Regions from separate parts of the Streptomyces sp. SLBN-31 genome, predicted to be linked through region 2. Evidence: riboswitches for the same ligand, from Rfam matches in the RefSeq annotation. Region 2 holds a riboswitch; the other holds the start of a gene.

Region 1 (15,165 bases), on a different contig from region 2:
GATCGTCGTCGAAGGAGAAGGGGATCTCGTGCTCGCCGAGCAGCTTCAGCAGCCCCGCGGCCCTGATCGCCTCGACCCGCTCGTCGGCCGTCTCCACGTCCACCGTCCGCGGTGAGGCGCCCTCCAGGCCCAGCAGTACCGCCTTGGGCGTGCCGTGCCCGTGGCCGGTCGCGCCGAGCGAACCGTACAGCTCGCAGCGCACCGAGGCGACGGAGGGCAGCACGCCCTCGTTGCGCAGGCGGCGGGCGAACATGCGCGCCGCGCGCATCGGACCGACCGTGTGGGAGCTGGACGGGCCGATGCCGATCGAGAACAGGTCGAAGACCGAGATGGCCACGGGTACTCCTCAGTGCGGGGGTGGTGGGGCACCCGGCTCACGGGTGCCCCACCGGGGACTTACTTGTTCAGGCCGGGGTACAGCGGGTGCTTGTGGGCCAGGGCCACGACCCGGGCCTTCAGACCGGCCGCGTCGTACGACGGCTTCAGCGCCTCGGCGATCACGTCGGCGACCTCGGCGAAGTCCTCCGCCGTGAAGCCGCGGGTCGCCAGCGCCGGAGTACCGATCCGCAGCCCCGACGTGACCATCGGCGGGCGCGGGTCGTTGGGGACCGCGTTGCGGTTGACCGTGATGCCGATCTCGTGCAGCCGGTCCTCGGCCTGCTGCCCGTCCAGCTCGGACTCGCGCAGGTCGACCAGGAGCAGGTGCACGTCCGTGCCGCCGGACAGGACGTTCACCCCGGCCTCGCGGGCGTCGGCGGCCGTCAGGCGCTCGGCGAGGATGCGGGCACCCTCCACCGTACGCCGCTGGCGCTCCTTGAACTCCTCGCCCGCGGCGACCTTGAAGGACACCGCCTTCGCCGCGATCACGTGCTCCAGCGGACCGCCCTGGAAGCCGGGGAAGACCGAGGAGTTCAGCTTCTTCGCGAAGTCGGTGCTGCGCGCGAGGATGATGCCGCCGCGCGGGCCGCCGAGCGTCTTGTGCGTGGTGGAGGTGACGACGTCGGCGTACGGCACCGGGTTGGGGTGCAGCCCCGCCGCGACCAGGCCCGCGAAGTGGGCCATGTCGACCCACAGGTACGCCTCGACCTCGTCGGCGATCCGGCGGAACTCGGCGAAGTCCAGCTGCCGCGGGTATGCCGACCAGCCCGCGATGATGACCTTCGGGCGGTGCTCCTTGGCCAGCCGCTCCACCTCGGCCATGTCCACCAGGCCGGCGTCGTCGACGTGGTACGCGACCACGTCGAACTGCTTGCCGGAGAAGTTCAGCCGCATCCCGTGGGTGAGGTGCCCGCCGTGGGCGAGGTCCAGACCCAGGATGGTGTCGCCGGGCTTGGCCAGCGCGAACAGGGCCGCCTGGTTGGCGGAGGCGCCGGAGTGCGGCTGGACGTTGGCGTACGCGGCGCCGAACAGCTCCTTCACCCGGTCGATGGCGATCTGCTCGGCGACGTCGACGTGCTCGCAGCCGCCGTAGTAGCGCCGGCCGGGGTAGCCCTCGGCGTACTTGTTGGTCAGGACCGAGCCCTGGGCCTCCATGACCGCCAGCGGAGCGAAGTTCTCCGAGGCGATCATCTCGAGGGTGGACTGCTGGCGCCCGAGCTCGGCGTCGACCGCGGCCGCGATCTCAGGGTCGAGCTCGTGCAGGGGTGTGTTCAGGACAGACATGCGTCTACGGCTCCTCAGCCGGCGTTCTGGGCGGTGTACTCGTCGGCGGAGAGCAGGTCGCTCGGCTCCTCGGTGACGCGGACCCTGAACAGCCAGCCGCCCTCGAAGGGGGCCGAGTTGACCAGGGACGGGTCGTTCACCACGTCCTCGTTGATCTCGGTGACCTCACCGGTGACGGGGGAGTACAGGTCGCTGACCGACTTGGTCGACTCCAGCTCGCCGCAGGTCTCGCCCGCGGTCACGGCGGAGCCCACCTCGGGAAGCTGGGCGTAGACGACGTCGCCGAGGGCGTTGGCCGCGAACTCGGTGATGCCGACCGTCGAGACGCCGTCCTCGGCGGCCGACAGCCACTCGTGCTCCTTGCTGTAGCGCAGCTGCTGGGGGTTGCTCATGGCCTGAATTCTCCTGTACGCGCGGGAGTGCTGGTGAATGGGGGACTGCTGGATACGCGAGTGAGCAGGGCGGATGTGCTCGGCGTCACGTCCGTGCGGTGAAGCCGTCCGGCTCCAGTGTCTACTTCTGCCGCTTGTAGAAGGGCAGTGCCACGACCTCGTACGGCTCATGGGTGCCCCGGATGTCCACACCGACCCCGGGCGTGCCCGGTGCCGCGTGCGCCGCGTCGACGTACGCCATGGCGATCGGCTTGCCCAGCGTGGGGGAGGGGGCGCCGGAGGTGACCTCGCCGATCACCTCGCCGCCGGCGACGACCGGGTACCCGGCGCGCGGCACCCGGCGGCCCTCGGCGACCAGGCCCACCAGGACGCGCGGCGGGTTCTCCCGCGACCGCGCGGCGGCCGCCTCCAGGGCCTCGCGGCCCACGAAGTCGCCCTCCTTGTCGAACTTCACCACCCGGCCGAGCCCGGCGTCGAAGGGCGTCAGCTCGGTGCTCAGCTCGTGCCCGTACAGCGGCATGCCCGCCTCCAGGCGCAGGGTGTCCCGGCAGGACAGTCCGCAGGGGACGAGCCCGGCGCCCTCGCCGGCCTTGGTCAGCGCCTGCCACAGCTCGACGGCGTGTTCCGGCCGTACGAAGAGCTCGAAGCCGTCCTCGCCGGTGTAGCCGGTGCGCGCGATGAGCGCGGGGACGCCGGCGACCGTGCCCGGCAGGCCGGCGTAGTACTTCAGGCCGTCGAGGCCGGCGTCGGTGAGGGAGGCGAGGATGCCCGGCGACTCGGGGCCCTGCACGGCGAGCAGCGCGTAGGCGTCCCGGTCGTCGCGCACCTCGGCGTCGAAGCCGGCGGCCCGCTCGGTGAGGGCGTCCAGGACCACCTGGGCGTTGGAGGCGTTGGCGACGACCATGTACTCGGTCTCCGCGAGCCGGTAGACGATCAGGTCGTCCAGGATGCCGCCGTCGGTCCGGCAGATCATGGTGTAGCGGGCGCGGCCCACGCCGACCGAGGCGATGTTGCCCACCAGCGCGTGGTTCAGCAGGGCGGCCGCCTGCTCGCCGGTCACGGTGATCTCACCCATGTGGGAGAGGTCGAAGAGGCCCGCCTTGGTCCGCACGGCGAGGTGCTCGTCGCGCTCGGAGCCGTAGCGCAGGGGCATGTCCCAGCCGGCGAAGTCGGTCATCGTCGCGCCCAGCGAGCGATGCAGGGCATCGAGCGCGGTACGGCGGATTTCGGTACTGCTCATCGGACGGTCGTCTCCCAGGGCGTTGAACATGACGGACGAGGTCATGACGGGCGAGGTCGTTCCTCCCCATCTGTCATCGGAACCTGAGAGGTTCGCCATGACCGCGGACGGCATGGCTTGCACCGTGGGTGGGACCGCCGAGGACGGCGGCCCGCTTTTCAGATGTGCCTCGCCCGCGCGGTAACGGGGCCTGAGAGATTCAAGGGAGGGACTTGCTCCTTCGGCGCCCCAGCGACGCAGACGTGCTGGGGACTCTCCCGCGCGGATTCAAACGGCCGGTATGCAGTTGGCGCGCACATCATTGCACGCCCCGCCCGGCCCGTGGCAGGCCGCATCTGTAACAGGCCTGTGGCGGGAAAAGGACCGAACCGCGAGACATCCTGCATTACCTTCCTTTTACAAACGGTGGGGAGAAGCTTTCCTGACCCCGCAGGAAGGACGATCACGGTGAACAGGACCACGGTGTACGCCACGACCTCGGCGGTCTCGCTGCCCGAGCAGTCCGCGGCCCCGGCCCGCGAGCGGTGCGGCCGGAGACCGGCGCCGGTCGTCCGCGACCTCCGTGACCGCTCCGGCCGCAGCCCGCACGCCCTGCTCTTCGGCCCCCGTGACGTCGTCGTCGTCACCGGCCTGCCCGGCAGCGGCAAGTCCACGCTGATGAGCCGCGCGGTGCGGGGCATACGCGTCGACTCACAGGACACCCGGGACCGCTGGGAGGCCCGCGCCCCGCGCCTGCTGCCGTACGCGGTCTACCGCCCCCTGGTCCGGCTCGCCCACTTCGCCGGCCTGCGCCGCGCCCTGCGGCACGGGGAGGGCGTCGTCGTGCACGACTGCGGCACCCAGGCCTGGGTCCGCGACTGGCTGGCCCGCGAGGCCCGCCGCCGGGGCGGTGCCATGCACCTGCTGCTCCTCGACGTCACCCCGCGCACCGCGCTGGAGGGCCAGCGCGAGCGCGGCCGGGGTGTCTCCCGCTACGCCTTCCTGCGCCACCGCACCGCGGCCGCCCGCCTGATCCGCTCCGTAGAACGCGGCGACCTTCCCACCGGCATCACCTCGGCCCTCCTCCTGGACCGCCCCGCAGCGAACACCCTCACCACCATCACCTTCACCACCTGACCCGACGCACATCGACAGGCCCCGTACGCAAGGACCGACGTCACCGCGGTGGCGCCTCTGCCCGGCCGGCCCACAACCCCGACCCCGCCCCACGGGCAGCCCCACCGCACGCGCAGCGACGCGTCAGCGCTGTCGGCTCAGCGACGGCCTCGGCCGGGGGACGCGTGCCCGGCCCGGAAGCCACCCCGCTCCACCGCCGGCCCCGCCGCACGCGCAGCGACGCGTCAGCGCTGTCGGCTCAGCGACGGCCTCGGCCGGGGGACGCGTGCCCGGCCCGGAAGCCACCCCGCTCCACCGCCGGCCCCGCCGCACGCGCAGCGACGCGTCAGCGCTGTCGGCTCAGCGACGGCCTTGGCCGGGGGACGCGTGCCCGGCCCGGAAGCCACCCCGCTCCACCGCCGGCCCCACCGCGCGCGCAGCGACGCGTCAGCGCTGTCGGCTCAGCGACGGCCTCGGCCGGGGGACGCGCGTCCGGCTCACAACCCGTCCCCGCCCCCTTGCCGCCCTGCCGCGCGGTTCGTCCCGCCGCGGACGTCGCGGCCTGCCCGCCGCACTGGACGTGAGCGGGCCGTGCGCGGGGAGGGGCCGGTGGCGGTGGTACCCGCTAGCCTTGCCAGCCTCAGCAGTGGTACTCAGCAGGCGGTCGTAGACAGATGGACTTCCCAGCGGATCTCCCCGCGGACTTTCCCACGCAGGCGCACCCCCATCCGCACGGCGGTTGGCCCGGCAACGAGCTGGAGGAGGTGCTGTCGGCCTCCCTCGGCGTGCCCTCCGCGGGCGGCCGGATCATCGAGGTCCTGGGCCGCAGCTACCTGTGGATCCCGCTGCCCAACGGCGGCGGCCCGGACACCGGCCCCGTCGACCTGCCCACGGTGGAGCTCGAGGGCCAGGCCTACGTCCCCGTCTTCAGTTCCGAGGAGCAGTTCCGGCAGGCCGTGGGCAGCCACATGGCGTACACGATCGCCCCGGCCGTCGACTTCGCCCGCGGCCTGCCCCCGCAGGTGGGCCTCATCGTCAACCCCGACGGCGTGGTCGGCATGCCCCTGCCGCCCGCCGCGGTCGCCGAGCTGTGCCGCGTGGGCCGCACCCCCCTCGACGGCCCCGCCGCCGGCGGGCGGGTCAAGCTCTACGAACCGGACTGGCAGGACGACCCGATCGACTTCCTGGCCGCGGCCTCGGCGGAGTTCGCCGAGACGGGCGTGGTCGTCACGGCTCGCCGCTGCCTCGCGGCCGTGGAGACGGCCGACCCCGTGATGTTCGTCGGCGTGGAACTCTCCCAGTGGGAGGGCGACCTCAGGGCCCTCCCGCTGCAGGCCCTGGAGAGAGCGGTGACCCGGATCCCCACCCAGTGGCCGGTGAACCTGGTCCTCCTGGACGTCACCGACGACCCGGTGGCGGTGTGGATGAGGGACCAGGTGCGCCCTTTCTACGTCAGGGACCACCTCTAGAGGACGCGGCGGCGACGCCGTACGCACCACGGGTCCTGAGCCACCGGGCGCTTAAGCTGTCACTCAATGCGGGGCAACTTCTCGAAGGGGCGGTACGACAGGTGAGCGCGAGCCTCAGCGGCAGCGTCGAGCACATGCTGCGCCAGGTGACGCCCGGGCGCTACGACGCCTACGAGGCACTCCTCCGCGCCCTCGCGACCCCCGGCTCGGGTCAGATCTGGATGCTCCTGTGGCACGGCCAGGCCGGCTCGCCGGACGCCCAGTACGGAAACATGGAGGTCGACGGCTACGGCTACGCCCCCTGCGTCACCTCGGCCCAGGAACTGAGCGCCAGCGGCTGGAACAGGTCGTACGAGGTGGTGGACGGCCTCGACGTGGCCCGCACCCTCTACCCCGACCACTTCGGCCTCTGGCTCAACCCGCACGCCCCCGGCGGCGGCGTCGGCATCCCCTGGCTGGACCTGCGCCGGGTCGCCACCGGCCTGGAGCGCCAGCCGGCCGGCCCGCTCCGGCTGTCGGAGCCGGCCATCGAGATCCCGCAGTTCTTCGCCCTCCTCGCGCAGAACGCCCACCGCACCCCCGCCGTACGCTCCCTGCGCCGCGCGTGGGTGCAGCCGGCGCTCGGCGCGCCGTACCTCGCCATCGGCCTGGACGTGTACGACACCAGCCCCGGCGCCGTCGACTCCGTCCGCGCGATGATGCAGCAGTCCGTCGGCGCCGTACCCGACGGGCTGCCGGTGTCGACCGTGGCGATGTCCGACGACTTCGACCCGGTCGCGCTCTGGATGCGGGCGAGCGCCCGCCCCTTCTACGACCGCGAGGCCCACGCCCCCGCCGGCGCCCCCGCCCAGGCGCCCGCGGCGGGCTACGGCTACCCGCCGGTGCGGGGTGGGTACTGAGTGTCCGCTCCGGGCGACGCGGACTGAGACGCGCGCCTTTGGTTCAGACCGGAGGAGACGTTCTTCGCGCGTAGATACCGCCAACTGATCCACTTGTAAACCAAATGTCCGAAAGAATTCCCGTCCGGCCCCCGTTACCCACTGTCCGGATAACGGAACCCAACAGCCCGCATCACGTTTACGCATCCATTCACCGCCAAGTCTGGCAACAGATCGCCAAAGCGTTGAAGACTCCCGCTCCAGGGGACTTCGTCCCCGTGTACGACGGCTGATCACGCCGCCACAGCGGCAAGTGCGGGCCGGCCACCGCCGGTTGAATCGAAGAGGGGTCCCTGCCAGATGACGGCACCATTGCACGAGCCGACTGCGGAAGCGGCCCCGAGCGCGGCCGAGGAAGCAGCGGTTGCCACAGCCGGCGCCAAGGCCGTACAGGGTCGTTCCCTGGGCCGGATCGCCTGGGAGCGCCTCAAGCGGGACAAGCTCGCCCTGTCGGGCGGCATCATCGTGCTCCTCCTCATCCTGGTCGCGCTGTTCGCCCCCCTGATCGCCCAGGCCTACGGTCAGGACCCCGACGCCTACCACGAGAGCCTGATCGACCCCCTGTTCAGCACCCCCAAGGGGTCCCTGGGCGGCATCAGCGGGGAGCACTGGCTCGGCGTCGAGCCCGTCAACGGCCGCGACATCTTCGCCCGCGTCCTCTACGGCGCCCGGATCTCGCTCCTCGTCGGCTTCCTGTCCGCGATCGTCGCCGTCGTCCTCGGCACGATCCTGGGCATCCTGGCCGGCTTCTTCGGCGGCTGGGTCGACTCGGTCATCAGCCGGGTCATGGACGGCCTGCTGGCCTTCCCGCAGCTGCTGTTCATCATCGCGCTGGTCTCCGTCATGCCCAACGACATGCTGGGGCTGACCGGGTCCAACGTCCGTGTGTTCGTGATGATCCTGGTCATCGGCTTCTTCGGCTGGCCCTACATCGGGCGAGTGGTGCGCGGCCAGACCCTCTCGATGCGTGAGCGGGAGTACGTCGAGGCGGCACGGTCCCTGGGAGCCGGGCGGTTCTACATCCTGTTCAAGGAACTGCTGCCCAACCTCGTCGCGCCGATCATCGTCTACACGACGATGATGATCCCGACCAACATCCTCACCGAGGCGGCACTCAGCTTCCTGGGTGTGGGCGTCAAGCCGCCCACGTCCTCCTGGGGGCAGATGCTGTCGACCGCGATCGACTACTACGACTCGGACCCGATGTACATGATCGTCCCTGGCGTAGCGATCTTCATCACCGTTCTGGCCTTCAACCTCTTCGGTGACGGCGTGCGGGACGCGCTGGACCCGAAGGGCTCCCGTTGACCGCCCCACCGCAAGCGTCCCGTGGCACCAGCACGGGGTCTCTCATCAAATCCGGAGGATCCGAGATCGTGACTACCCAACGCACCTCAGGGCGGCGCAAGCAGGCGTTGGCCGCTGCTGCCGCGGTCGCCGGGCTGCTGACCTTGGCAGCGTGCGGCGGCGGCAACGACAAGGGAGGCTCGTCGTCCGGCGCTGCCGGCTTCGACGCCGCGAACAACAAGGTCGCCCAGGCCTCGCAGGTCAAGAAGGGCGGCACCCTGAAGTACGTCAGCACCCAGGACGCCGACTTCTGGGACACCACGCGCGGCTACTACGGCTTCATGTGGGACTTCTCGCGCTACTACAGCCGCCAGCTGCTGACCTACAAGACCCAGCCGGGCGCCGAGGGTGCGAAGCTCACCCCGGACCTCGCCACCGACATGGGCCAGGTCTCCTCCGACGGCAAGACCTACACCTTCCACCTGCGTGACGGCATCACGTGGGAGGACGGCAAGGCCATCACCTCGCAGGACATCAAGTACGGCATCGAGCGCGTCTGGGCGCAGGACGTGCTGTCCGGCGGTCCGATCTACCTCCAGCAGATGCTCGACCCGAAGAACACCTACAAGGGTCCCTACAAGGACACCTCGAAGGACAAGCTCGGCCTGAAGGCGATCTCCACGCCCGACGCCAAGACGATCGTCTTCCACCTGCCCAAGGCGAACTCGGACTTCCCCGAGGTCCTCGCCATGGTCACGGCCTCCCCGGTCCGCCAGGACAAGGACACCAAGGCCAAGTACACGCTGCACCCGTTCTCCTCCGGCCCGTACAAGTTCCAGTCGTACAGCCCGGGCAAGGGCCTGGTCCTGGTCCGCAACACCAACTGGAAGGCGTCCTCGGACCCCGTCCGCAAGGCGTACCCGGACAAGATCACGCTGGACATCTCGTCCAACCAGAACGACTCGGACCAGCGTCTGATCAACGGCGACTACGACATCGACGCCAGCCAGACGGGCCTCGGCCCGCAGGCGCGCCAGATCGCCCTGAAGCAGCACAAGGGCAACCTGGACAACCCGGTCTCCGGCTTCATCCGCTACGCGGTCTTCCCGCAGACGGTCAAGCCGTTCGACAACATCCACTGCCGCAAGGCCGTCATCTACGCGGCCGACCACGTGTCGATCCAGACCGCGCGTGGTGGCCCGGTCGCCGGTGGTGACATCGGCACCAACATGCTCCCGCCGTCGGTCGCCGGCTCCGAGGGCCAGAAGTACGACCCGTACGGCATCTCCGGTGCCAACAAGAGCGGCAACGCCGACCTGGCCAAGAAGGAGCTGAAGGCCTGCGGCAAGCCCAGCGGCTTCAGCACCACCATCGCCGTCCGCAACAACAAGGCGCAGGAGGTGGCCACGGCCACGTCCCTGCAGGCGTCGCTGAAGAAGGTCGGCATCAACGCCGACATCTACCAGTACGACGGTTCGCAGAGCTCCGGCATCATCGGCGCCCCGGCGAACGTGGCGAAGAAGAAGCTCGGCATCATCATCATGGGCTGGGGTCCTGACTTCCCGACCGTCCAGGGTTACGGCATCCCGCTGTGGAGCAGCCACTACATCCTGCAGAGCGGCAACAACAACTTCGCCATGATCAAGGACAAGGCGATCGACGGCCTGTTCGACCAGTACATCGGTACGCAGGACGAGGCGAAGAAGACCCAGATCGCCACGCAGATCAACCACAAGGTGAGCGAGGGCGCGTACTACCTGCCCTTCACCTTCGAGCGCCTGCTGAACTTCCGCTCCTCGCGGATCGGCAACGTCTACACGTCGAACGCCTACAGCGGCTACTACGACTTCGTCAACATCGGTCTGAAGTCCACGAAGTAATCCCGGCACACCCGCCGAACGGCACGAAAGGCAGGTGAAGGCCGGCGCGGCGGGACCGTGGGCCACCGGACGACCTCCGGCGGCCCGCGGTCCTGCGGCGGGCCGTTAGCTGTGCTCGCTTACCTCATCAGGCGGCTCTTCGCCGCCGCAGTGATGCTGGTGGTCATCATCCTGGTGGTCTTCTGCATCTTCTTCCTCGTCCCCAAGTGGGCGGGCGTGGACATCGCCTCAAGTTTCGTGGGCAAGCAGGCCGACCCGGCGTCGGTGGCAGCGGTGCGCGAGAAGCTGGGACTGAGCGACCCGATCTTCGTTCAGGTCTGGCACTTCTTCAAGGGCATCTTCGTCGGCCGTACCTACTCGGCCGGCGGCGACATCACCCACTGCGCCGCGCCCTGCTTCGGCTACTCCTTCCGTACCGAGCAGGACGTCTGGCCCGTGCTCACCGACCGCTTCCCGGTGACCCTGGGTCTGGCGCTCGGTGCCGCCGTGCTGTGGCTGGTCTTCGGTGTCGCGGCCGGTGTGCTCTCCGCGCTCAAGCGGGGCACCCTGTGGGACCGCGGCGCGATGGTCATCGCGCTCGGCGGTGTGTCGCTGCCGATCTACTTCACCGGTCTGCTGTCGCTGGCGATCTTCAGCTACGGCCTCGGCTGGATCGACGGCAAGTACGTGCCCCTCACCGACAGCTTCACCGGCTGGCTGGGCGGCATGATCCTGCCGTGGGTCACCCTCGCGTTCCTGTACGCGGCGATGTACGCCCGGATCACCCGCGCCACCATGCTGGAGATCCTCGGCGAGGACTACATCCGCACGGCGCGCGCGAAGGGCCTCAAGGAGCAGGTCGTCATCAGCAAGCACGCCATGCGCTCCACGATGACGCCCATCCTGACCATGCTCGGCATGGACCTCGGCGCCCTCATCGGCGGCGCGATCCTGACCGAGACGACGTTCAGCCTGCCCGGCCTCGGCCAGGCCGTGCTCAACGCCATCAAGACCCAGGACCTGCCCATCATCCTGGGCGTCACCCTGATCACTTCTCTCGCGGTGCTGATCGCCAACCTCGTGGTGGACGTCCTGTACGCCGTGATCGACCCCCGAGTGAGGCTCGCATGACGGAACTGAGCAAGAGCGGAGCGGCCGTGGGTGAGCCCACGAGCACCTCGCCCGCCCCGACGTCCTTCCTGGAAGTGCGCGACCTGAAGGTGCACTTCCCGACCGACGACGGCCTGGTGAAGTCCGTCGACGGGCTTTCCTTCAAGCTGGAGAAGGGCAAGACCCTCGGCATCGTGGGCGAGTCCGGTTCCGGCAAGTCGGTGACCTCGCTCGGCATCATGGGCCTGCACACCGCCGGCCAGTACGGCAAGCGCAAGGCGCAGATCTCCGGCGAGATCTGGCTGGACGGCACCGAGCTGCTGACCGCCGACCCGGACGAGGTGCGCAAGCTGCGCGGCCGCGAGATGGCGATGATCTTCCAGGATCCGCTGTCGGCCCTGCACCCGTACTACACGATCGGCCAGCAGATCGTCGAGGCGTACCGCATCCACCACAACGTCGACAAGAAGACCGCGAAGAGGCGCGCGGTCGAGATGCTCGACCGGGTGGGCATCCCGCAGCCGGACAAGCGGGTGGACAACTACCCGCACGAGTTCTCCGGCGGTATGCGCCAGCGCGCGATGATCGCGATGTCGCTGGTGAACAACCCCGAGCTGCTCATCGCGGACGAGCCGACCACCGCCCTGGACGTGACCGTCCAGGCGCAGATCCTGGACCTGATCCGGGACCTGCAGAAGGAGTTCGGCTCCGCGGTCATCATCATCACCCACGACCTGGGCGTCGTCGCCGAGCTCGCCGACGACATCCTGGTGATGTACGGCGGCCGCTGCGTGGAGCGGGGCCCGGCGGAGAAGGTGTTCTACGAACCCCGCCACCCCTACACCTGGGGTCTGCTCGGCTCGATGCCGCGCCTGGACCGCGAGCAGCAGGAACGGCTGATCCCGGTCAAGGGCTCCCCGCCGTCGCTGATCAACATCCCGTCCGGCTGCGCCTTCAACCCGCGCTGCCCCTACGCGGACATCCCGAAGGACAACGTCACCCGCACGGTGCGCCCCGAGCTGACCGAGGTCGGCAGCCAGCACTGGGCCGCCTGCCACATGACGCAGGAGCAGCGGGAGCGTATCTGGACCGAAGAGATTGCGCCGAAGCTGTGAGCGAGGACAAAGCTGTGACCACTCCCGCGAAGAGCGAAGGCACGGCGGCCGTCAAGGACGGGGTCGCGCCGGGCGAGACCCTGCTGAAGGTGACGGGGCTCCAGAAGCACTTCCCGATCAAGAAGGGCCTGCTGCAGCGGCAGGTCGGTGCCGTGCGCGCGGTCGACGGCATCGACTTCGAGGTCCGCTCCGGCGAGACCCTCGGCGTCGTGGGCGAGTCGGGCTGCGGCAAGTCGACGATGGGCCGGCTGATCACCCGGCTGCTCGAACCGACCGCCGGCACCATCGAGTTCGAGGGCAAGGACATCACGCACCTCGGTGTGGGCGGCATGCGCCCGATGCGCCGTGACGTGCAGATGATCTTCCAGGACCCGTACTCCTCGCTGAACCCGCGCCACACCATCGGAACGATCGTCGGGGCCCCCTTCCGGCTCCAGGGCGTCGAGCCGGAGGGCGGGGTCAAGAAGGAGGTGCAGCGGCTGCTGTCGGTGGTCGGCCTCAACCCCGAGCACTACAACCGCTACCCGCACGAGTTCTCCGGCGGTCAGCGCCAGCGCATCGGCATCGCCCGCGCGCTCGCCCTGAAGCCGAAGCTGGTCGTGGCGGACGAGCCGGTCTCCGCGCTGGACGTGTCGATCCAGGCGCAGGTCGTGAACCTCATGGACGACCTCCAGGAGGAACTGGGCCTGACGTACGTGATCATCGCGCACGACCTCTCGGTCGTCCGGCACGTCTCGGACCGGATCGCGGTGATGTACCTCGGCAAGATCGTCGAGCTGGCGGACCGGGACTCGCTGTACCGGGCGCCGATGCACCCGTACACCAAGGCCCTGATGTCGGCGGTGCCGATCCCGGACCCGCGGCGCCGGAGCGCCAAGAGCGAGCGCATCCTGCTCAAGGGCGACGTGCCCTCGCCGATCGCCCCGCCGAGCGGCTGTCGCTTCCACACCCGGTGCTGGAAGGCGACGGAGATCTGCCGGACGACCGAGCCGAAGCTCGTGGAGCTCAAGCCCGGCCAGCAGGTCGCCTGCCACCACCCGGAGAACTTCGAGGACCAGGCCCCGCAGGACACCGTCCTGCTGACCGCGGCCAGGGAGGCGGCCGAACTGGTCTCCGACGAGGTCCTCGCGGAGTCGGCGGAGACGTCGGCGGCGGTGGCGGCGGAGGTCGCGGAGCAGACCGGGAAGCCTGAGCCGGTCAAGGCCGCGGAGCCCGCCGGGTCTGCGGAGTCCGGTGCGGACGCCGCCGAGAGCCAGGAGTCAACTGACAAGTAACGCATGACAAGTTGGCAAAGTCATGCACATGTTCGAACGGGAGAGTTCAGAGTCGTCCGTGTTCCGACTTATCGGCACACGCTCGAAAGGGACGGCTCATGAAACTCTCCCGTTCGGCACGTTTAGGGGCCCTCGCGACCGCGGCGGCCTCTTTCCTTGTCGTCGCCGCGTCCTCCGCCCCCACCCCGGGCGCCCCCGGCATCGGCGACTCCTACTTCCCGCTGCTCGGCAACGGCGGCTTCGACGCCCGGCACTACGCCCTCGACGTGGCGTACGACCCGGACACCGACCGCCTCGACGGCCGTACGACCCTCACCGCCCGCGCCACCCGGACCCTCTCGTCCTTCGACCTCGACCTGCAGAAACTCGAGGTCACCCGGGTCGAAGTGAACGGCAGACGCGCCGACTTCACCCGCGACGGCGACGAACTGCGCATCACACCCAAGACAGTTCTGCGCAAGGGCCGCGACTTCCGGGTCGCCGTCACCTACGGCGGCGTCCCCGAGGCCCTGAACGGCCCCATCGTCTTCGGTTCCGACTACGGCTGGATGAAGACCCCCGACGGCGTCTTCGTCGCCTGCGAACCCAACGCCGCCTCCACCTGGTTCCCCTCCAGCGACCACCCCGCCGACAAGGCCACCTACGACATCCGCATCAAGGCCCCCAGGGGCCTGACCGGCGTCTCCAACGGCCGGCTGGTCTCGACGTACGACAAGGGCAGCTCGACGTACACGCACTGGCGCGAGAGCAGGCCCATGGCGACCTATCTCGCGACGGCGACGATCGGGAAGTTCGACGTGAAGACGGGCCGGACGCCGTCCGGCATCCCGATCTACGTCGCCATCGACCCGGTGCTGGCGAACAGCAACAACGTCGACGTGTACGCCGTCACGGCCGCCGCCACCGACTACTGGTCGCAGGTCTTCGGTCCCTACCCCTTCGAGGAGACCGGCGCGATCGTCGACGACATGCCCGAGGCCGGGTTCTCCCTGGAGGTGCAGAGCAAGCCCGCGTACTCGGCCGTCCGCAACGAGACCACCATCGTGCACGAGCTGGCCCACCAGTGGTTCGGCGACTCGGTGTCGGTGGAGCGCTGGAAGGACATCTGGCTCAACGAGGGCTTCGCCACCTACGCCCAGTGGCTGTGGGCCGAGCACCAGGGCACCCGCAGCGCCCACGACTCCTTCCTGGCCGCCTACAACGCCCGCCCCGCCGACAACGCGTTCTGGCAGATCACCGTCGCCGACCCGCAGCGCGACACCATGTTCGCCTCCGCGGTCTACCAGCGCGGCGCGATGACCCTTCAGGCGCTGCGCGAGCGCATCGGCGACAAGGCGTTCTTCAAGCTGCTGCCCACCTGGACGCGCATCCACCGCTACGGCAACGCGAACACCGCCGAGTTCATCCGCCTCGCCGAGCGGGTCTCCGGCCAGAAGCTCGACGGCCTGTTCCAGAAGTGGCTCTACACGACGGGCAAGCCCGCCCTGTAGAAACCCCTGCGTAAGAATATGGGGTGCTTCAGCAACTGTTCAGCCCCTCCGTCCAGCACACGCTCGATCTCATCGGCATCTTCGTGTTCGCCATCTCCGGCGCGCTGCTTGCCGTCCGCAAGAACTTCGACGTCTTCGGCATCGCCGTTCTCGCCGAGATCACCGCGCTGGGCGGAGGGCTGCTGAGGGACCTGATCATCGGCGCGGTACCGCCCGCCGCCTTCACGGACCTCG
Region 2 (15,165 bases):
GTGGACACCACGGACGGTGTGCGTGTCGTCGAGACCGACGGCCGCTGGGTGATGGTGTTGCCCGACCCTGCCGAGGCCGTCACCCATCTGTGGGCGGAGGGACCGGACGACGCGTCCGCGCAGGCCCTGCTCGACGAGTGGTCGGCCGTCGTGGACAGCGCCGGGCGCTGAAGAACACTGCACGCGCGCGTGCCGGACAAGTGTCCCCAAGGGGGCCTGTCCGGCACGCCCGTGGGGCCATTCGGAAGTAGTGGCCGCGACGTGCGACGATGTGCGGCATGCCGCAGCAGCCCCCCATTCGGAGCACACCGACGCGCCCTTCGCGGCCGGACGCGTCCATGTTCCTCCTCACCAACGTCATGGACCACAGCCTCGACGACGGCTACGCCGAGGCGGCCGCCCGGAAGAAGGCCGCGGGCGCCGGCGGTATGCCCAGGACACTGCGGGCCAGGCTCGGCCTCGCGGCCGGGCTGGTGCTCGCGGCGTTGGTCGTGACGGTGGGGGCGGCGCAGGCGCGGGTGGCGGCTCCCGTCGTCGCCAAGGAGCGCGAGGAACTGATCGACCGCATCGACCGTGAGACGGCGACGGCGGACAAGCTGGAGCACTCCGTCGACAAGCTGCGCGACGACGTGAGCGCCCGACAGCGGGAAGCTCTGGAGAAGAGCGGCGGCGGCGACCAGTCCGAGCTGGTGGGCCTGCTCTCGGGCGCCGTCGAGGTGCACGGCCCCGGTGTGCGGCTGGTCGTGAACGACGCCAAGGAGGCGACCTCCGGGGGCAACGGGAACCCGCGGGAGACCTCTGACTTCTCCGACACCGGCCGGGTTCGCGACCGGGACATGCAGCGAGTGGTGAACGGGCTGTGGGAGTCGGGGGCGGAGGCCATCTCCATCAACGGGCAGCGGCTGACCGCGCTGTCGGCGATCAGGGCCGCGGGTGACGCGATACTGGTCGACAACAGGCCGCTGGTGCCGCCCTATACCGTGCTGGCGGTGGGTGATGGGCAAAGGCTGAGCACCAGGTTCCAGAACAGTGCCGACGGGCTGTACCTGCACGCCCTGCAGGAGAACTACGGCATCAGGACCAGCATCTCGGTGCAGGGTGACCTCCGGCTGCCCGCCGCACCCAGTGTGATCGTACGTACAGCACAGCCGAAGAACGAGAAGACGGAGAAAGGCACATCGTGATCGCCGTACTGGGCCTCGTCGTGGGAGTCGTGGCCGGACTGTTGGTCCGGCCTGAGGTTCCGGCGGTCGTCGAGCCTTATCTGCCGATCGCCGTCGTAGCGGCGCTCGACGCCGTCTTCGGTGGGCTGAGGGCCATGCTGGACGGCATTTTCGACGACAAGGTCTTCGTGGTGTCGTTCCTGTCCAACGTGGTCGTGGCCGCGCTGATCGTGTTCCTGGGCGACAAGTTGGGCGTGGGAGCCCAGTTGTCCACCGGTGTCGTCGTGGTGCTGGGGATCCGCATCTTCTCGAACGCCGCGGCGATCCGTCGCCACGTGTTCAGGGCGTGAGGCCGATGAGCGACGCGAAGGACGAGCCCGAGAACAGGCTGCGCAAGGAACTGCCCGAAGAGGTGCCCGCGGCGGTCCCCGAGGCCGCTGACGAGACGCCCGAGGCGAAGCCCGAGGAGACGACCGAGGAGACGCCCCGGCTGACCGGTCGGCAGCGGCTGGTCCAGGGCCTGTGGCCGCCGCGGGTGAGCCGCGCCCAACTGATCGTCGCGGTACTGCTGTTCGGCCTGGGCTTCGGCCTCGCCGTCCAGGTGGCGTCGAACAGCGACAGTGACAGCGCGCTGCGCGGGGCGCGTCAGGAAGATCTTGTTCGCATCCTCGATGAACTCGACGACCGTACTCAACGTCTTGAGGACGAGAAGCAAGGGCTGCAGAAGCAGCGCGACGAGTTGGAGAACAGCTCCGACCAGGCCGAGGAGGCCCGCAAGCAGACCGTCGAGAAGGAGAAGCAACTCGGCATTCTGGCGGGCACGGTGGCGGCGCAGGGGCCCGGCATCACGATGACGATCAACGACACGAAGGGGACGGTCCAGGCGGACATGCTGCTCGACGCGGTCCAGGAGCTGCGCGCGGCTGGGGCCGAGGCGATCCAGGTGAACGGCGTACGTGTCGTGGCCAGCACCTATCTCTCGGACGCAGGCAAGAGCGTGAGCGTCGACGGGAACAAGATCAACGCGCCCTATCGTTTCAAGGTCATCGGCAAGCCGGAGGACCTCGAACCGGCGCTCAACATCCCTGGAGGCGTGGTGCAGACTCTCGAGAAGGAGCAGGCCACCGTCGCTGTCGGCCGATCGAACAAGATCGTCGTGGACGCCTTGCGAGCGGCGAAGCGGCCTGACTACGCTCGGTCGTCCTCCCAGTGAACCGGCGGTGCATGGGGGGCGACCGGCAGGGGCATGAGGTTGCGGGGGGTCGGCGCATCGATTGGGTGGCGCGTGGTGGAAACTGTCTGGTGGATACGGACGTTGTGAGGATGTCCGGGTCGGCCGGCGTATTGAGTCAGGGTTCGTCCTGCCCCACGGGCGGGTCTGTTTCGGTCAAGGGGAATCGCCCGTGAAGTTGTTTGCGAAGTTGTTCGGCAAGAGCGCGCGAGAGGGCAGCGACAATGCCACCGCTCGTCATCGCGCACAGCCCGAGGCGGAAGGCCAGCGTCCCCTCTTCCGGGACCAGGTCGCTGGGCCGGGCGGTGACATTTCCGGAGGTCAGGGCGCGCCGTCGGTTGACCCTGCGCAGCCCGGCGGCATAGGTTTCGGGCAACCGTCAACCTCAAGTACGGGTGGAGGGTTTTCCCCTATGTCGGCCCTGGTGTGTACGAGGTGCGGTAACCGCAACGCGGAGAACAGCCGCTTCTGTTCCAACTGCGGAGCCCCGCTGCGCGGCGGAGCCGCGGCCGAGCGGCCGTCCGAGACGACCTCCACGATCTCCATCTCCGGTATCGAGGCCTACGACGCCGAGGTCACCGGCCAGACGCAGCTGCCGGCGCTCTCTCCCGAGGCGCAGGCGGCCGTGGACGCGCTGCCGCTGGGCTCCGCACTGCTGGTGGTGCGTCGCGGGCCGAACTCGGGAAGCCGCTTCCTCCTGGACGGCGACCTGACCACGGCGGGCCGCCATCCGCAGAGCGACATCTTCCTGGACGACGTGACGGTCTCGCGTCGGCACGTGGAATTCCGCCGCGGTGCGGACGGCACGTTCACGGTGGCCGACGTGGGGAGCCTCAACGGCACGTACGTCAACCGAGAGCGGATCGACCAGGTCGCCCTGAACAACGGTGACGAGGTCCAGATCGGCAAGTACCGGCTGGTCTTCTACGCGAGCCAGCAGGGCTACTGACCGCTCCCGGACAGCGTCCGGGGGGACCCCAGGGAATGTCCATGCTGCAAACACCGAGCGGTGGTGCCGGCCACGGCACCACCGCCACGGACGGTCTGATGAGCATCGGCACAGTGCTGAACGTGCTGCGCGAGGAGTTTCCCGAAGTCACCATCTCCAAGATTCGCTTCCTGGAGTCGGAAGGGCTCATCGAGCCGCAGCGGACCCCTTCCGGATACCGCAAGTTCACGGTCGGCGACGTCGAGCGCCTCGGCCACGTCCTGCGGATGCAGCGCGACCACTACCTGCCGCTGAAGGTGATCCGAGAGCACCTGGACGCCATGGAGCGCGGCGAGGCCGTGGCGCTGCCCGCGGTGGGCCGTCAGCGGGACGGTGAGGCCGCCCTGGAGCCCCTGGAGGGGCCGACGGCCGCCAGGATCGGGAAGGACGAGCTGCTCGCCGCCGCCGAGATCGGCGAGGAGCAGCTCAAGGAGTGGGAGTCGTACGGTCTGCTCACTCCGATGCCGGACGGGTCGTACGACGCGGAGGCGGTCACCGTCGCCTCCCTCGTGGTGGAACTGGGGCGGTTCGGGATCGAGCCGCGGCACCTGAGGGCGATGAAGGCCGCCGCCGACCGCGAGGCGGGGCTCGTGGACCAGGTGGTGGCCCCGCTGAAGCGGCACCGCAATCCGCAGACCAGGGCCCACGCGGAGGCCCGTACGAAGGAGCTGGCGGCGCTCACGGTGAAGCTGCACGCGGCTCTTGTGCAGACCGCGCTCGGTGTGCGACTGCCCTGAGCCGGGCATGCGCCGCAAGGCCGGATCGTCCCCCCGTTTCCTGCCCGACTACCCAAACGTCCCGGGCACGTCCTAGGGTTGCTGTGTGAACGAGCTCGATGTCGTAGGTGTCCGGGTCGAAATGCCCTCCAACCAACCGATCGTGCTCCTGCGTGAAGTGGGAGGCGACCGCTACCTCCCCATCTGGATCGGGCCGGGGGAGGCGACGGCGATCGCCTTCGCCCAGCAGGGCATGGCCCCCGCGCGACCGCTGACCCACGACCTGTTCAAGGACGTGCTGGAGGCCGTCGGCCAGGAGCTCACCGAAGTGCGCATCACCGACCTGCGTGAGGGCGTCTTCTACGCCGAGCTGGTGTTCGCCAGCGGGGTCGAGGTGAGCGCCCGTCCGTCCGACGCCATAGCGCTGGCGCTGCGCACCGGTACGCCGATCTACGGCAGCGACGGTGTGCTCGACGACGCGGGCATCGCGATCCCGGACGAGCAGGAGGACGAGGTGGAGAAGTTCCGCGAGTTCCTCGACCAGATCTCGCCGGAGGACTTCGGAACCAGCAGTCAGTGAGGCGGGGCCGGCCCGGCGGACCCCGGTGGTCCGTGAGTGGCCGGTTCGCAGGCGATCACGGCTCAAATGCCCGCATTTGCCAGGGGCCAGTGCGAGCGTCCTGCGGCTCGCTCCGAGCGCATTCGGCTAGCCTTTCCCCGCGGTGGGGCACGGGAAACCACTCTCAGGGTGATTATCACTCGGCGTGCCGAGTGTGGCGGTCGTTGACGCACCCCTGGTGGCTGCCTACCGTCGAGGAGGCAGGTCAAGGACGGAGGTCGGCGTGAGAAGCAGCGGCGACGGTACGGCTGGGGGTGCCCCCGGACGTGGTCCCGGGGACAGCGGACCGTACCCGCTTCAGAGCAACGCGGCCGACCACGTTCCGCAGCGACCTGCGGCCGTGCCGAGCAGCGGAGGGGCGGCGTCGATGGCGTCCGAGGAGATCGGCTACCGCGGGCCGACGGCCTGCGCGGCCGCCGGCATCACCTACCGGCAACTGGACTACTGGGCGCGCACGGGGCTCGTGGAGCCGAGCGTGCGGCCCGCGTACGGTTCCGGGACGCAGCGGCTCTACAGCTTCCGGGACGTCGTCGTCCTGAAGATCGTGAAGCGCTTCCTGGACACCGGTGTGTCGCTGCAGAACATCCGTACCGCGGTGCAGCACCTGCGGGAGAGCGGCTTCCGGGACCTTGAGCGCATGACGCTGATGAGCGACGGCGCCACGGTCTACGAGTGCACCTCGCCCGACGAGGTCCACGCACTGCTCCAGGGCGGCCAGGGCATCTTCGGCATCGCCGTCGGGGTGGTCTGGCGGGACGTCGAGAGCGCGCTGTCCCAGCTGCACGGCGAGCGCATCGACACCGGCGAGACCCTGGTGGGATCCAACCCGGCCGACGAACTGGCGCGGCGGCGCAACCGGGCCGTCTGAGGCGGGAGCGACGGCGGTCCGGCCGTCGTACGGGGGCATTGTCAGTGGCGTAGGGCAGCATCGGAGATGTGAGAAACGCGCCCACGATCCTGCATCTCGACATGGATGCCTTCTACGCCTCGGCGGAGCAGGCGTCCAAGCCGAGTCTGCGCGGGAAAGCCGTCGTCGTGGGCGGACTGGGGCCGCGCGGGGTCGTGGCGACGGCCTCGTACGAGGCGCGGGTGTTCGGGGTGCGGTCCGCGATGCCGATGGCCCAGGCGCGGCGGCTGGCACCGAACGCCGCGTATCTGGTGCCCCGGTTCGGGTTCTACCGGGCGATCAGCGAGCAGGTCATGGGGCTCCTGCACGTGCTGTCGCCCCTGGTGGAGCCGTTGAGCCTGGACGAGGCGTTCGTGGACCTGGAGGCCGGCGGGGTGGCCTGGGACGCGGTCTCGGCGCGGCTGGTGGGGGAGAAGCTGCGGGCCGACATACGGGCCGGCACGGGGCTCACCGGGTCCGTGGGGCTCGCGGCGTCCAAGATGCTCGCGAAGATCGCATCCGAGGAGGCCAAACCGGACGGGCTGGTGCTGATCGAGCCCGGGACCGAGCGGGCGATGCTCGGGCCGATGTCGGTGCGGACCCTGCCGGGGGTGGGACCGGCGACGGGGGACCATCTGCGGCGGGCCGGGATCACCACGGTCGACGACCTTGCCGAGGCCGGGGAGGACGAGCTCGTACGGCTGCTGGGCAAGGCGCACGGGCACGCCCTGCACGCCATGGCGCTGGCGCGCGACGAGCGGCCCGTGGTGGCCGAGCGCGAGGCGAAGTCGGTGTCCGTCGAGGACACGTACGACGTGGACATCCACGACCGGCTGCGGGTTGGGCTGGAGGTGCAGCGGCTCGCCGACCGGTGTGTGCGGCGGCTGCGGGCCGCGGGGCTGTCGGGGCGGACCATCGTGCTGAAGGTGCGGCGGTACGACTTCTCCACCCTGACCCGGTCGGAGACGCTGCGGGGGCCGACCGACGATCCGGCGGTGGTGCGGGAGGCCGCCGCGCGGTTGCTGGACTCCGTGGACACGACGGGGGGTGTGCGGTTGCTGGGGGTCGGGGTGAGCGGGCTGGCCGACTACACGCAGGAGGATCTGTTCGCCCAGGCGGCCGGGGAAGGCGCGGCCGAGCAGGTGGCGGAGGAGGGGGACGAGGAGCCGGTCGAGGAGCAGCAGGTGGTCGTCGAGCGGCGGTGGCCCGCGGGGCACGACGTGCGGCATGCCGAGTTCGGGCACGGGTGGGTGCAGGGGAGCGGGCTGGGCAGGGTGACCGTGCGCTTCGAGACGCCCGGGTCGGAGCCGGGGCGGGTGCGGACGTTCCGGGTCGACGATCCCGACCTGGAGCCGGCCGATCCGCTGCCGTTGGTCGAGGGGGCGGCTGGGGTCTCCGTCGAGGGGGTCGGTGCGTGACCGGGCCTAGGCGTCCGCGTCCTCCGTTCCCGCCAGCTTGCCGAAGCTGCGGTCCGGGAAGGACGGCGGGGGTGCCACGTCAAGGCCGTAGTGGTGGTAGAGCTGCAGTTCCTGTTCGGGCGAGAGGTGGCGGCCCACACCGAAGTCGGGGGCGTCCTTGATGAGGGAGCGCTCGAAGGGAATGTGGAGCGTGCCCTCGACCAGTTCGCTGGGCTCCAGGGGGACGAAGGCGTCGCGGGAGAACAGACCGGTGCGTATCGCCGCCCACTCGGGCACGCCGGTGGCGTCGTCCAGATAGACCTCGTCGACGGTACCGATCTTGGTGCCGTTGCGGTCGAACGCCTTGCGGCCGATCAGGTTGCGCGGATCGATGTCGGTCTGCACGTGCCCTCCTGTTGCTCGCAACTCGTCCTAAGCACTACAAAAGAGCACAACGGGACGGGCGGCCACTCGAAAGACCCCTGTGTTGTGCCCGCTGGTACGCTGGCACTGGCTGCTGACCCCGTGCGGGAGAGTCCTCCGGAGAACACCGGAGGCGCCGAAGGAGCAAATCCTCCCCGGAATCTCTCAGGCTCACGTACCGCACGGACGAGGTCACTCTGGAAAGCAGGGCGGGTGTCGACGGCTTCCGCTCTCACCGACGGTGAAAACCGGGCGCCCCTGGGCGATCCGGTGAAGCTCTCAGGTTGAGATGACAGAGGGGGAGGCCGTCCGGGTACCCGCGCCGTGGTGCCCCTCGAAGGTCGCGTCAGACCAGGAGGCCTCCGCAATGACCGCCCACCGCATTCCGCTCTCCGAGCTCGAACAGGGAATCCCGTTCGAGCAGCGCCACATCGGGCCCGACCACGAGGCGCGGGCGAAGATGCTCGCGCAGGTCGGGTACGGCTCGCTGGACGAGCTGACCGCCGCCGCGGTACCGGACGTGATCAAGAACGCCGACGCGCTCGATCTGCCGGGCGCGCGGACCGAGGCCGAGGTGCTCGCCGAGCTGCGTTCGCTCGCCGACCGCAACCAGGTCCTCGACTCCATGATCGGGCTCGGCTACTACGGCACCTTCACGCCGCCGGTCATCCTGCGGAACGTGATGGAGAACCCCGCCTGGTACACGGCCTACACGCCGTACCAGCCGGAGATCTCGCAGGGCCGGCTGGAGGCCCTGCTCAACTTCCAGACCGTGGTCGCCGAACTCACCGGACTGCCCACCTCCGGCGCCTCCCTGCTCGACGAGGGGACGGCGGCCGCCGAGGCCGTGGCGCTCTCCCGGCGCATGGGGAAGAACAAGAAGGGCCTCTTCCTCGTCGACGCCGACGCGCTGCCGCAGACCATCGCGGTCATCGAGACCCGAGCCGAGCCGGCGGGCGTCGAGGTCGTGGTCGCCGACCTCCGGGACGGGATCCCGACCGACCTCGCCGGCCGTGAGATCAACGGCGTTCTGGTGCAGTACCCCGGCGCCTCCGGTGCCGTGAGCGACATCAAGCGGGTCATCGAGCAGGCGCACGAGCTCGGCGCGCTCGTCACCGTGGCCGCCGACCTGCTCGCGCTGACGCTGCTGAAGTCGCCCGGGGAGCTCGGTGCGGACATCGCCGTCGGTACGACGCAGCGGTTCGGTGTGCCGATGGGCTTCGGCGGGCCGCACGCCGGCTACATGGCCGTACAGGAGAAGTTCGCGCGCAGCCTGCCCGGGCGGCTCGTCGGCGTGTCCGTGGACGCGGACGGGCACAGGGCGTACCGGCTGGCGCTGCAGACCCGTGAGCAGCACATCCGCCGGGAGAAGGCCACCAGCAACATCTGTACGGCCCAGGTGCTGCTCGCCGTCATGGCCGGCATGTACGCCGTCTACCACGGACCGGAGGGCCTGAAGGGCATCGCGCGGCGCACCCACCGGTACGCCGCCATCCTTGCCGAGGGGCTGCGGGCCGGCGGGGTCGAGGTCGTGCACGGCTCCTACTTCGACACCCTGACCACGCGCGTTCCCGGGCAGGCGGCCGAGATCGTCGCCGCCGCCCGCGACAACGGCGTCAACCTGCGGCTCGTCGACGCCGACCACGTCTCCGTCGCCTGCGACGAGACCACCGGCCGGGCCCAGCTGAGCGCCGTGTGGAGCGCGTTCGGGGTCAAGGGCGACATCGAGGCGCTGGACGCCGTCGTCGAGGAGGCCCTGCCGCGCGAGCTGCTGCGCGACGGCGACTTCCTCACCCACCCCGTCTTCCACCAGCACCGCTCCGAGACCGCGATGCTGCGCTACCTGCGCCGCCTCGCCGACCGCGACTACGCGCTCGACCGCGGCATGATCCCGCTGGGCTCCTGCACCATGAAGCTCAACGCGACGACCGAGATGGAGCCGGTCACCTGGCCCGAGTTCGGGCAGCTGCACCCCTTCGCGCCCGCCGAGCAGGCCCAGGGCTACCTGACGCTCATCCGGGAGCTGGAGGAGCGGCTGGCCGAGGTCACCGGGTACGACAAGGTGTCCTTGCAGCCCAACGCCGGGTCGCAGGGCGAACTGGCCGGACTGCTCGCCGTACGCGGCTACCACCGGGCCAACGGGGACGAGCAGCGGACCGTCTGCCTCATCCCGTCGTCCGCGCACGGCACGAACGCGGCCAGCGCCGTCATGGCGGGCATGAAGGTCGTCGTCGTCAAGACCGCCGAGGACGGCGAGATCGACGTCGAGGACCTGCGGGCGAAGATCGAGCAGTACCGCGACGAGCTGGCGGTGCTGATGATCACCTACCCGTCGACGCACGGTGTGTTCGAGGAGCACGTCGCGGAAATCTGCGCGCAGGTGCACGAGGCCGGCGGGCAGGTGTACGTCGACGGCGCCAACCTCAACGCGCTCGTGGGCCTCGCCAAGCCGGGCCACTTCGGCGGCGACGTGTCGCACCTGAACCTGCACAAGACCTTCTGCATCCCGCACGGCGGCGGCGGTCCGGGCGTCGGCCCGGTCGGCGTGCGTGCGCACCTGGCGCCGTACCTGCCCAACCACCCGCTGCAGCCGGCCGCCGGGCCGGAGACGGGCGTCGGCCCGATCTCCGCCGCGCCCTGGGGCTCGGCGGGCATCCTGCCGATCTCGTGGGCCTACGTCCGGCTCATGGGCGGCGAGGGGCTGAAGCGGGCCACGCAGGTGGCCGTGCTCTCCGCCAACTACATCGCCAAGCGGCTCGAGCCCCACTACCCGGTGCTCTACACCGGCCCCGGTGGGCTGGTCGCGCACGAGTGCATCATCGATCTGCGGCCGCTGACCAAGGCGACCGGCGTGAGCGTCGACGACGTCGCCAAGCGGCTCATCGACTACGGGTTCCACGCGCCGACGATGTCCTTCCCGGTCGCCGGCACGCTGATGATCGAGCCGACCGAGTCCGAGGACATCGGCGAGCTCGACCGGTTCTGCGAGGCGATGATCGCCATCCGCGCGGAGATCGAGAAGGTCGCCGCGGGCGAGTGGCCGGCGGACGACAACCCGCTGCGGGGCGCTCCGCACACCGCCGCCGCGCTGGGCGGGGAGTGGGAGCACGCGTACACGCGTGCGGAGGCCGTCTTCCCGGGCGGGGTCTCGGCCGCCGACAAGTACTGGCCGCCGGTGCGCCGTATCGACCAGGCGTACGGCGACCGCAACCTGGTCTGCTCCTGCCCGCCGCTGGACGCGTACGAGGACTGAGCCGACAGGCTTGGAGGAGGGCCCCGCTTCGGTGGGGCCCTTTCGCGTTGCGTGTGGCGCGCCGGGGGCGGGGTTGGTGGGTGTCGTTCTCAGGCGGTGGCGAGCGAGATCTCCGTCGCCTTGATCAGGGCGACGACCGAGGTGCCGGAGGCCAGACCGAGGTCCTGTGCGGCGTCCTTGGTGATGACGGACGTCAGTTCGGCGCCCTGGACGGCCACCTTGACGGAGGCCATGGCGCCGCCGGTGGCGAGGCCGGTGACCGTCCCGGGCAGTTGGTTGCGGATGGACAGGCCCGCGACCGGGGCGGTGGCCAGGGAGACCTCCGTCGACTTCACCAGCACGCGTACGGCGGTGCCGTCGGTGAGGCCGAGGTCCTCGACGGACTCCCGGGTGATCGCCGCGGTGATGTCCTGGCCGCCGGTGAGGCGCACCTTGACCGTCGCCATCACCTCGCCTGGGGTGACGGCGGTGACCGTGCCGGGGATCTGGTTGCGGATGCTCAGGGTCATGGGCAAACCCTAGGGCCGGGCGCCCGTCATGCCGGGTATGCGTGCGTCTGCGTCGCCTTGACCGTCGCCCAGACCACCGAGCCGGGGTGCAGGCCGAGTTCGGCCGCCGCGACCGTGGTGAGGTCGGCGGCCAGCGGCAGTTCGCCGATGAGGTCGGCGCGGATCTGGTCGCCGTGGGTCTCCAGGCCGGCCACCTCGCAGCGCCAGTGGTTGCGGGCGCTGGAGCCGGTGGGCGGGTTGCGGAAGAGGGTGACGGCGCTGGGCGGGAACGCGACGAACACCGGACCGGACAGGTCTTCGGTGGTGGTGATGGTGGGGCCGGCGTCGAGGCGGACGGTGTGCCCGTCGGCCCGGCCCTTGTAGAGGTTCAGGCCGACCAGTCTGGCGATGTAGTCCGTACGGGGGTGACGGGCGATGTCGGACGGGCTGCCCTCCTGGACGACCTCGCCGTGCTCGACGACCACCAGCCGGTCGGCCAGCACCATGGCGTCCAGGGGGTCGTGTGTGACCAGGACGGCCACGGCTTCGAACTCCGCCAGGTGGCGGCGGAGTTCGGCGCGTACGTCGAGGCGGGTGCGGGCGTCGAGGGCGGCGAGGGGTTCGTCGAGGAGGAGCAGGCGGGGGTTGGTGGCGAGGGCGCGGGCGAGGGCGACGCGCTGGGCCTGGCCGCCGGAGAGGCGGCGGGGTCTGGCCGTCATGTGGTCCGCCAGGCCCATGCGGGTCAGCCATTCGGTGGCCCGGGCCCGGGACTCGGCCTTCGTGGCGCCCTGGCAGCGGGGGCCGAAGGCGACGTTGTCCAGGGCGGTGAGATGGGGGAAGAGCAGGTAGTCCTGGAAGACGACGCCGACGGGGCGGTTCTCGGGGGGTGTGCGGGTCAGGTCGGTGCCGTCGAGGCGGAGGTGGCCGTCGGTGAGGGGGGTGAGGCCGGCGAGGGCGCGCAGGGCGGTGGTCTTGCCGGCGCCGTTGGGGCCGAGGAGGGCGACGACGTCGCCGGGGGCCGCGGTAAGGGTGATGTCCAGGCTGAACCGGGCGTGGATCACCTGGAGGTGGGCGTCGAGGGCGGTGCGGGCTTGTCCTGCCCGGCCTTCGGCCGGGACGGGCTTCCCACCGGCACCATCCGTGCCGGATTCGTGGTCGGGTGCGGGTGGCCCCTGTGGGGCTTGAGCGCCGTCGGCGGCTGCGGGGTGGGGGTTTCGCATCAGGTGGCCCTCGGGTCCGGCAGGTCTTTGCGGTCGGGTGGGTTTTCGCGTCTCATGACGTCGTCATCCAGCGGTCCCGTAGCCCTGCGAGTACCGCGATCGAGACCGTCAGGAGGACCAGGCTGAGGGCGATGGCCGCCTCCGGGTTGTTCTGGAGGGCCAGGTAGACCGCCAGGGGCATCGTCTGGGTGCGGCCGGGGAAGTTGCCCGCGAAGGTGATCGTCGCGCCGAACTCGCCCAGTGCCCGGGCCCAGGCCAGGACGGCGCCCGCGGCGATGCCGGGGGCGATGAGGGGGAGCGTGACCCGGCGGAAGGCGGTGAAGCGGGAGGCGCCCAGGGTGGTGGCCGCCTCCTCGTATCGGGGATCCGCCGCGCGCAGGGTGCCCTCGACGGAGATGACGAGGAACGGCAGCGCCACGAAGGTCTCGGCGACCACGACGCCGGTCGTGGTGAAGGGCAGGGTGATGCCGAACCACGAGTCCAGCCACTGGCCCACGATGCCGTTGCGGCCGAGGGCGAGGAGGAGGGCGACACCGCCGACGACCGGCGGCAGGACGAGGGGCAGGGTCACCAGAGCCCGTACCAGACCGCGGCCGGGAAAGTCGGTGCGGGCCAGCAGCCAGGCCAGCGGGACGCCGACGACCAGGCACACCAGGGTCGCCGACGTCGCGCACACCAGGGACAGCCGCAGCGCCTGCCACACCTCGGCGCTGGTCAGCTGGTCGGGGAGGGTGCTCCAGGGGGCCCGGACGAGGATGGCGAGCAGCGGGAGGAGGAGAAAGGCAAGCCCGAGCAGGGCGGGGAGCAGGAGGGGCAGCGGGACGCCGCGGCCCCGCAGCCGGCGGTCTTGGCGCCGGGACGGTCCGGTCTTGCGGGCACGGCCGGGCCGCGGGCCGCCCGCAAGGGTGTCGGCCGCGGCGTCGGGCTCGTCGCCGGAGGTCATGGCTTGAGGAACCCGGCCCCGCTCAGCGCCTTCTGCCCCTCGGCGGACTTCACCAGCTGGATGAAGGCCTGGGCCGCGGCGGCGTTGGGCGCGTTCTTGAGCAGGGCGATCGGGTAGTCGTTGACGGCGTTGGCGGACTCGGGGAATTCCACGCCCTCCACTTTGTCACCGGCGGCCTTCACGTCCGTCTTGTAGACGACGGCCGCGTCGGCCTCCTTCAGCTCGACCTTCGTCAGGGCGCTCTTGACGTCCTGTTCGTAGGAGACCGGGGTGAGCTTCAGGTTGCTCGCGTCGAGGGCCTTCTGAGCCGCGGCGCCGCAGGGCACCGTCCTGTCGCACAGGACGACCTTGAGGCCCGACCTGGTGAGGTCCTTGAGGGAGGAGACCTCGTCGGGGTTGCCCGGCAGCGTGGCGATCTCCAGCTGGTTGCGGACGAAGGTGGCCGGGGTGCCGGCCGCGTCCTTCTTGTCGGTCACGATCGCCATCGTCTTGGGGCTGGCGGCGGCGAAGACGTCGGCCGGGGCGCCGCCGGTGATGCTCGCCGCGAGGGTGTCGCTGCCACCGAAGTTGAAGGTGACCTTCGTGCCGGGGTTTTCCTTCTCGAACTCCTTGCCCAGGGTCGTGAAGCTCTCCTGGAGGGAGGCGGCGGCGAAGACGGTGACCGTGCCGGACAGCTTCGCCGACGAGGACGGCGCGGGGGCGGACTTCGTGTCGCTGGAGTCGGAGGACGAGCAGGCGGTCAGGGCGAGCAGCGCGGCGGTGCCGGCGCCGGCCGTCCGCAGGGTCCGGCGCGCGGAACGGGTCATCACGGGGTCCACTCCCTCGGTTGCCTCCGTGGAGGAGTCCGTCGAGCCCCTCCCATGCGTCGATCATACTGGCGCATATGCGAGGCATAAGCCTCCTGTTGCTTCGCACGAGCTGGCCCAATGGGCGCCGGGGCCGTGCATGTGCGTTCGTACGGGAGGGGTGGGGCGGGCGGGTCAGGTGCGGTCGATGTGGACGTTGGTCGACTTCACGCGGGCCGTGGCCTCCATGCCGACCTCAAGACCGAGTTCCTCCACCGCCTCGCGGGTCAGGAGGGAGACCAGGCGGTGCGGGCCGGCCTGGATCTCGACCTGGGCGGCGACGTCCCCGAGCTTGATCGCGGTGACGATCCCGGGGAAGGCGTTGCGGACCGAGGTGTAAGGGGCTTCGTCGTCGGTGCTGCCGGCCTTGGCGAGTTCGACGGAGAAGGCCGCGAGTGCCCGGCCGTCGATGAGCCGGCGTCCGCCCTCGTCGCGGTGGGTGTCCACCCGGCCGGCGTCGGCCCAGCGGCGTGCGGTGTCCGGGCTGACGCCGAGCAGCCGTGCTGCCTGGCCGATCGTGTAGCTCTGCATGCGGTCACGATAGGGCCGGGAACGGATCGCGGCGGAAAAGGGTTGGGCTCGTGACGTGCGACGGAAGCCGGACCCGGGCGCGCAGGGGCGTCAGGGTGCGTGCGTCCCAGGCGACCGGTTCGGCCGTGGCGCAGGAGACGAGCGCGCAGCACCCGGCCGGCCGTGCGCAGCCACGCCGGTGGCGGTCGCCGGCCGGGCTCGGCGGCCCGCTGCCTCGCATGTCGAGACCGTGCGTACGTCAGCCCGTGCGTACGTCAGCCCGTGTGCACGCGCGGCCGGCGGTCGCGGTCGGGTTCAGCCTCGCGCAGCACCTCCCGGGTGACCGGGGCGACCTCGCCCTGGCCGAAGAGGAAGAACCGCAGGAAGTTGGCGAAGGGGGTGCCCTCGGTCCACTCGAAGTAGATGTGCGGGATGCAGCCCGTGGTGTCGCGGACGTGGAGGAGGAGCGCGGCCAGGGCGTTC

The links. A riboswitch is a leader RNA that binds a small molecule or an ion and turns the genes downstream of it on or off. The one in region 2 is predicted to bind glycine.
Region 1: another riboswitch for glycine. It lies ahead of gcvT (glycine cleavage system aminomethyltransferase GcvT); the one in region 2 lies ahead of gcvP (aminomethyl-transferring glycine dehydrogenase).

What each region holds. Positions count from the first base shown of each region.
Region 1 covers NZ_VFNC01000001.1:955,971-971,135, forward strand. Annotated here, with positions in the region: gene FBY22_RS04580 (L-serine ammonia-lyase) at 1-337, opposite strand, end outside; gene glyA (serine hydroxymethyltransferase) at 397-1,662, opposite strand; gene gcvH (glycine cleavage system protein GcvH) at 1,677-2,054, opposite strand; gene gcvT (glycine cleavage system aminomethyltransferase GcvT) at 2,176-3,294, opposite strand; glycine riboswitch at 3,463-3,564, opposite strand; gene FBY22_RS04600 (AAA family ATPase) at 3,742-4,410, shown strand; gene FBY22_RS04605 (enhanced serine sensitivity protein SseB) at 5,064-5,858, shown strand; gene FBY22_RS04610 (enhanced serine sensitivity protein SseB C-terminal domain-containing protein) at 5,993-6,757, shown strand; gene FBY22_RS04615 (ABC transporter permease) at 7,097-8,104, shown strand; gene FBY22_RS04620 (ABC transporter substrate-binding protein) at 8,173-9,963, shown strand; gene FBY22_RS04625 (ABC transporter permease) at 10,075-11,073, shown strand; gene FBY22_RS04630 (ABC transporter ATP-binding protein) at 11,070-12,167, shown strand; gene FBY22_RS04635 (ABC transporter ATP-binding protein) at 12,182-13,441, shown strand; gene FBY22_RS04640 (M1 family metallopeptidase) at 13,540-14,931, shown strand; gene FBY22_RS04645 (trimeric intracellular cation channel family protein) at 14,955-15,165, shown strand, end outside.
Region 2 covers NZ_VFNC01000002.1:1,538,631-1,553,795, reverse strand. Annotated here, with positions in the region: gene FBY22_RS27135 (mannose-1-phosphate guanyltransferase) at 1-171, shown strand, start outside; gene FBY22_RS27130 (DUF881 domain-containing protein) at 279-1,184, shown strand; gene FBY22_RS27125 (small basic family protein) at 1,181-1,513, shown strand; gene FBY22_RS27120 (DUF881 domain-containing protein) at 1,519-2,376, shown strand; gene FBY22_RS27115 (FHA domain-containing protein) at 2,438-3,343, shown strand; gene FBY22_RS27110 (MerR family transcriptional regulator) at 3,385-4,119, shown strand; gene FBY22_RS27105 (bifunctional nuclease family protein) at 4,205-4,678, shown strand; gene FBY22_RS27100 (MerR family transcriptional regulator) at 4,941-5,585, shown strand; gene FBY22_RS27095 (DNA polymerase IV) at 5,654-7,021, shown strand; gene FBY22_RS27090 (PRC-barrel domain-containing protein) at 7,028-7,405, opposite strand; glycine riboswitch at 7,519-7,614, shown strand; gene gcvP (aminomethyl-transferring glycine dehydrogenase) at 7,791-10,676, shown strand; gene FBY22_RS27080 (molybdopterin-binding protein) at 10,766-11,185, opposite strand; gene FBY22_RS27075 (ABC transporter ATP-binding protein) at 11,212-12,384, opposite strand; gene FBY22_RS27070 (ABC transporter permease) at 12,437-13,327, opposite strand; gene modA (molybdate ABC transporter substrate-binding protein) at 13,324-14,133, opposite strand; gene FBY22_RS27060 (molybdopterin-binding protein) at 14,308-14,703, opposite strand; gene FBY22_RS27055 (APC family permease) at 14,958-15,165, opposite strand, start outside.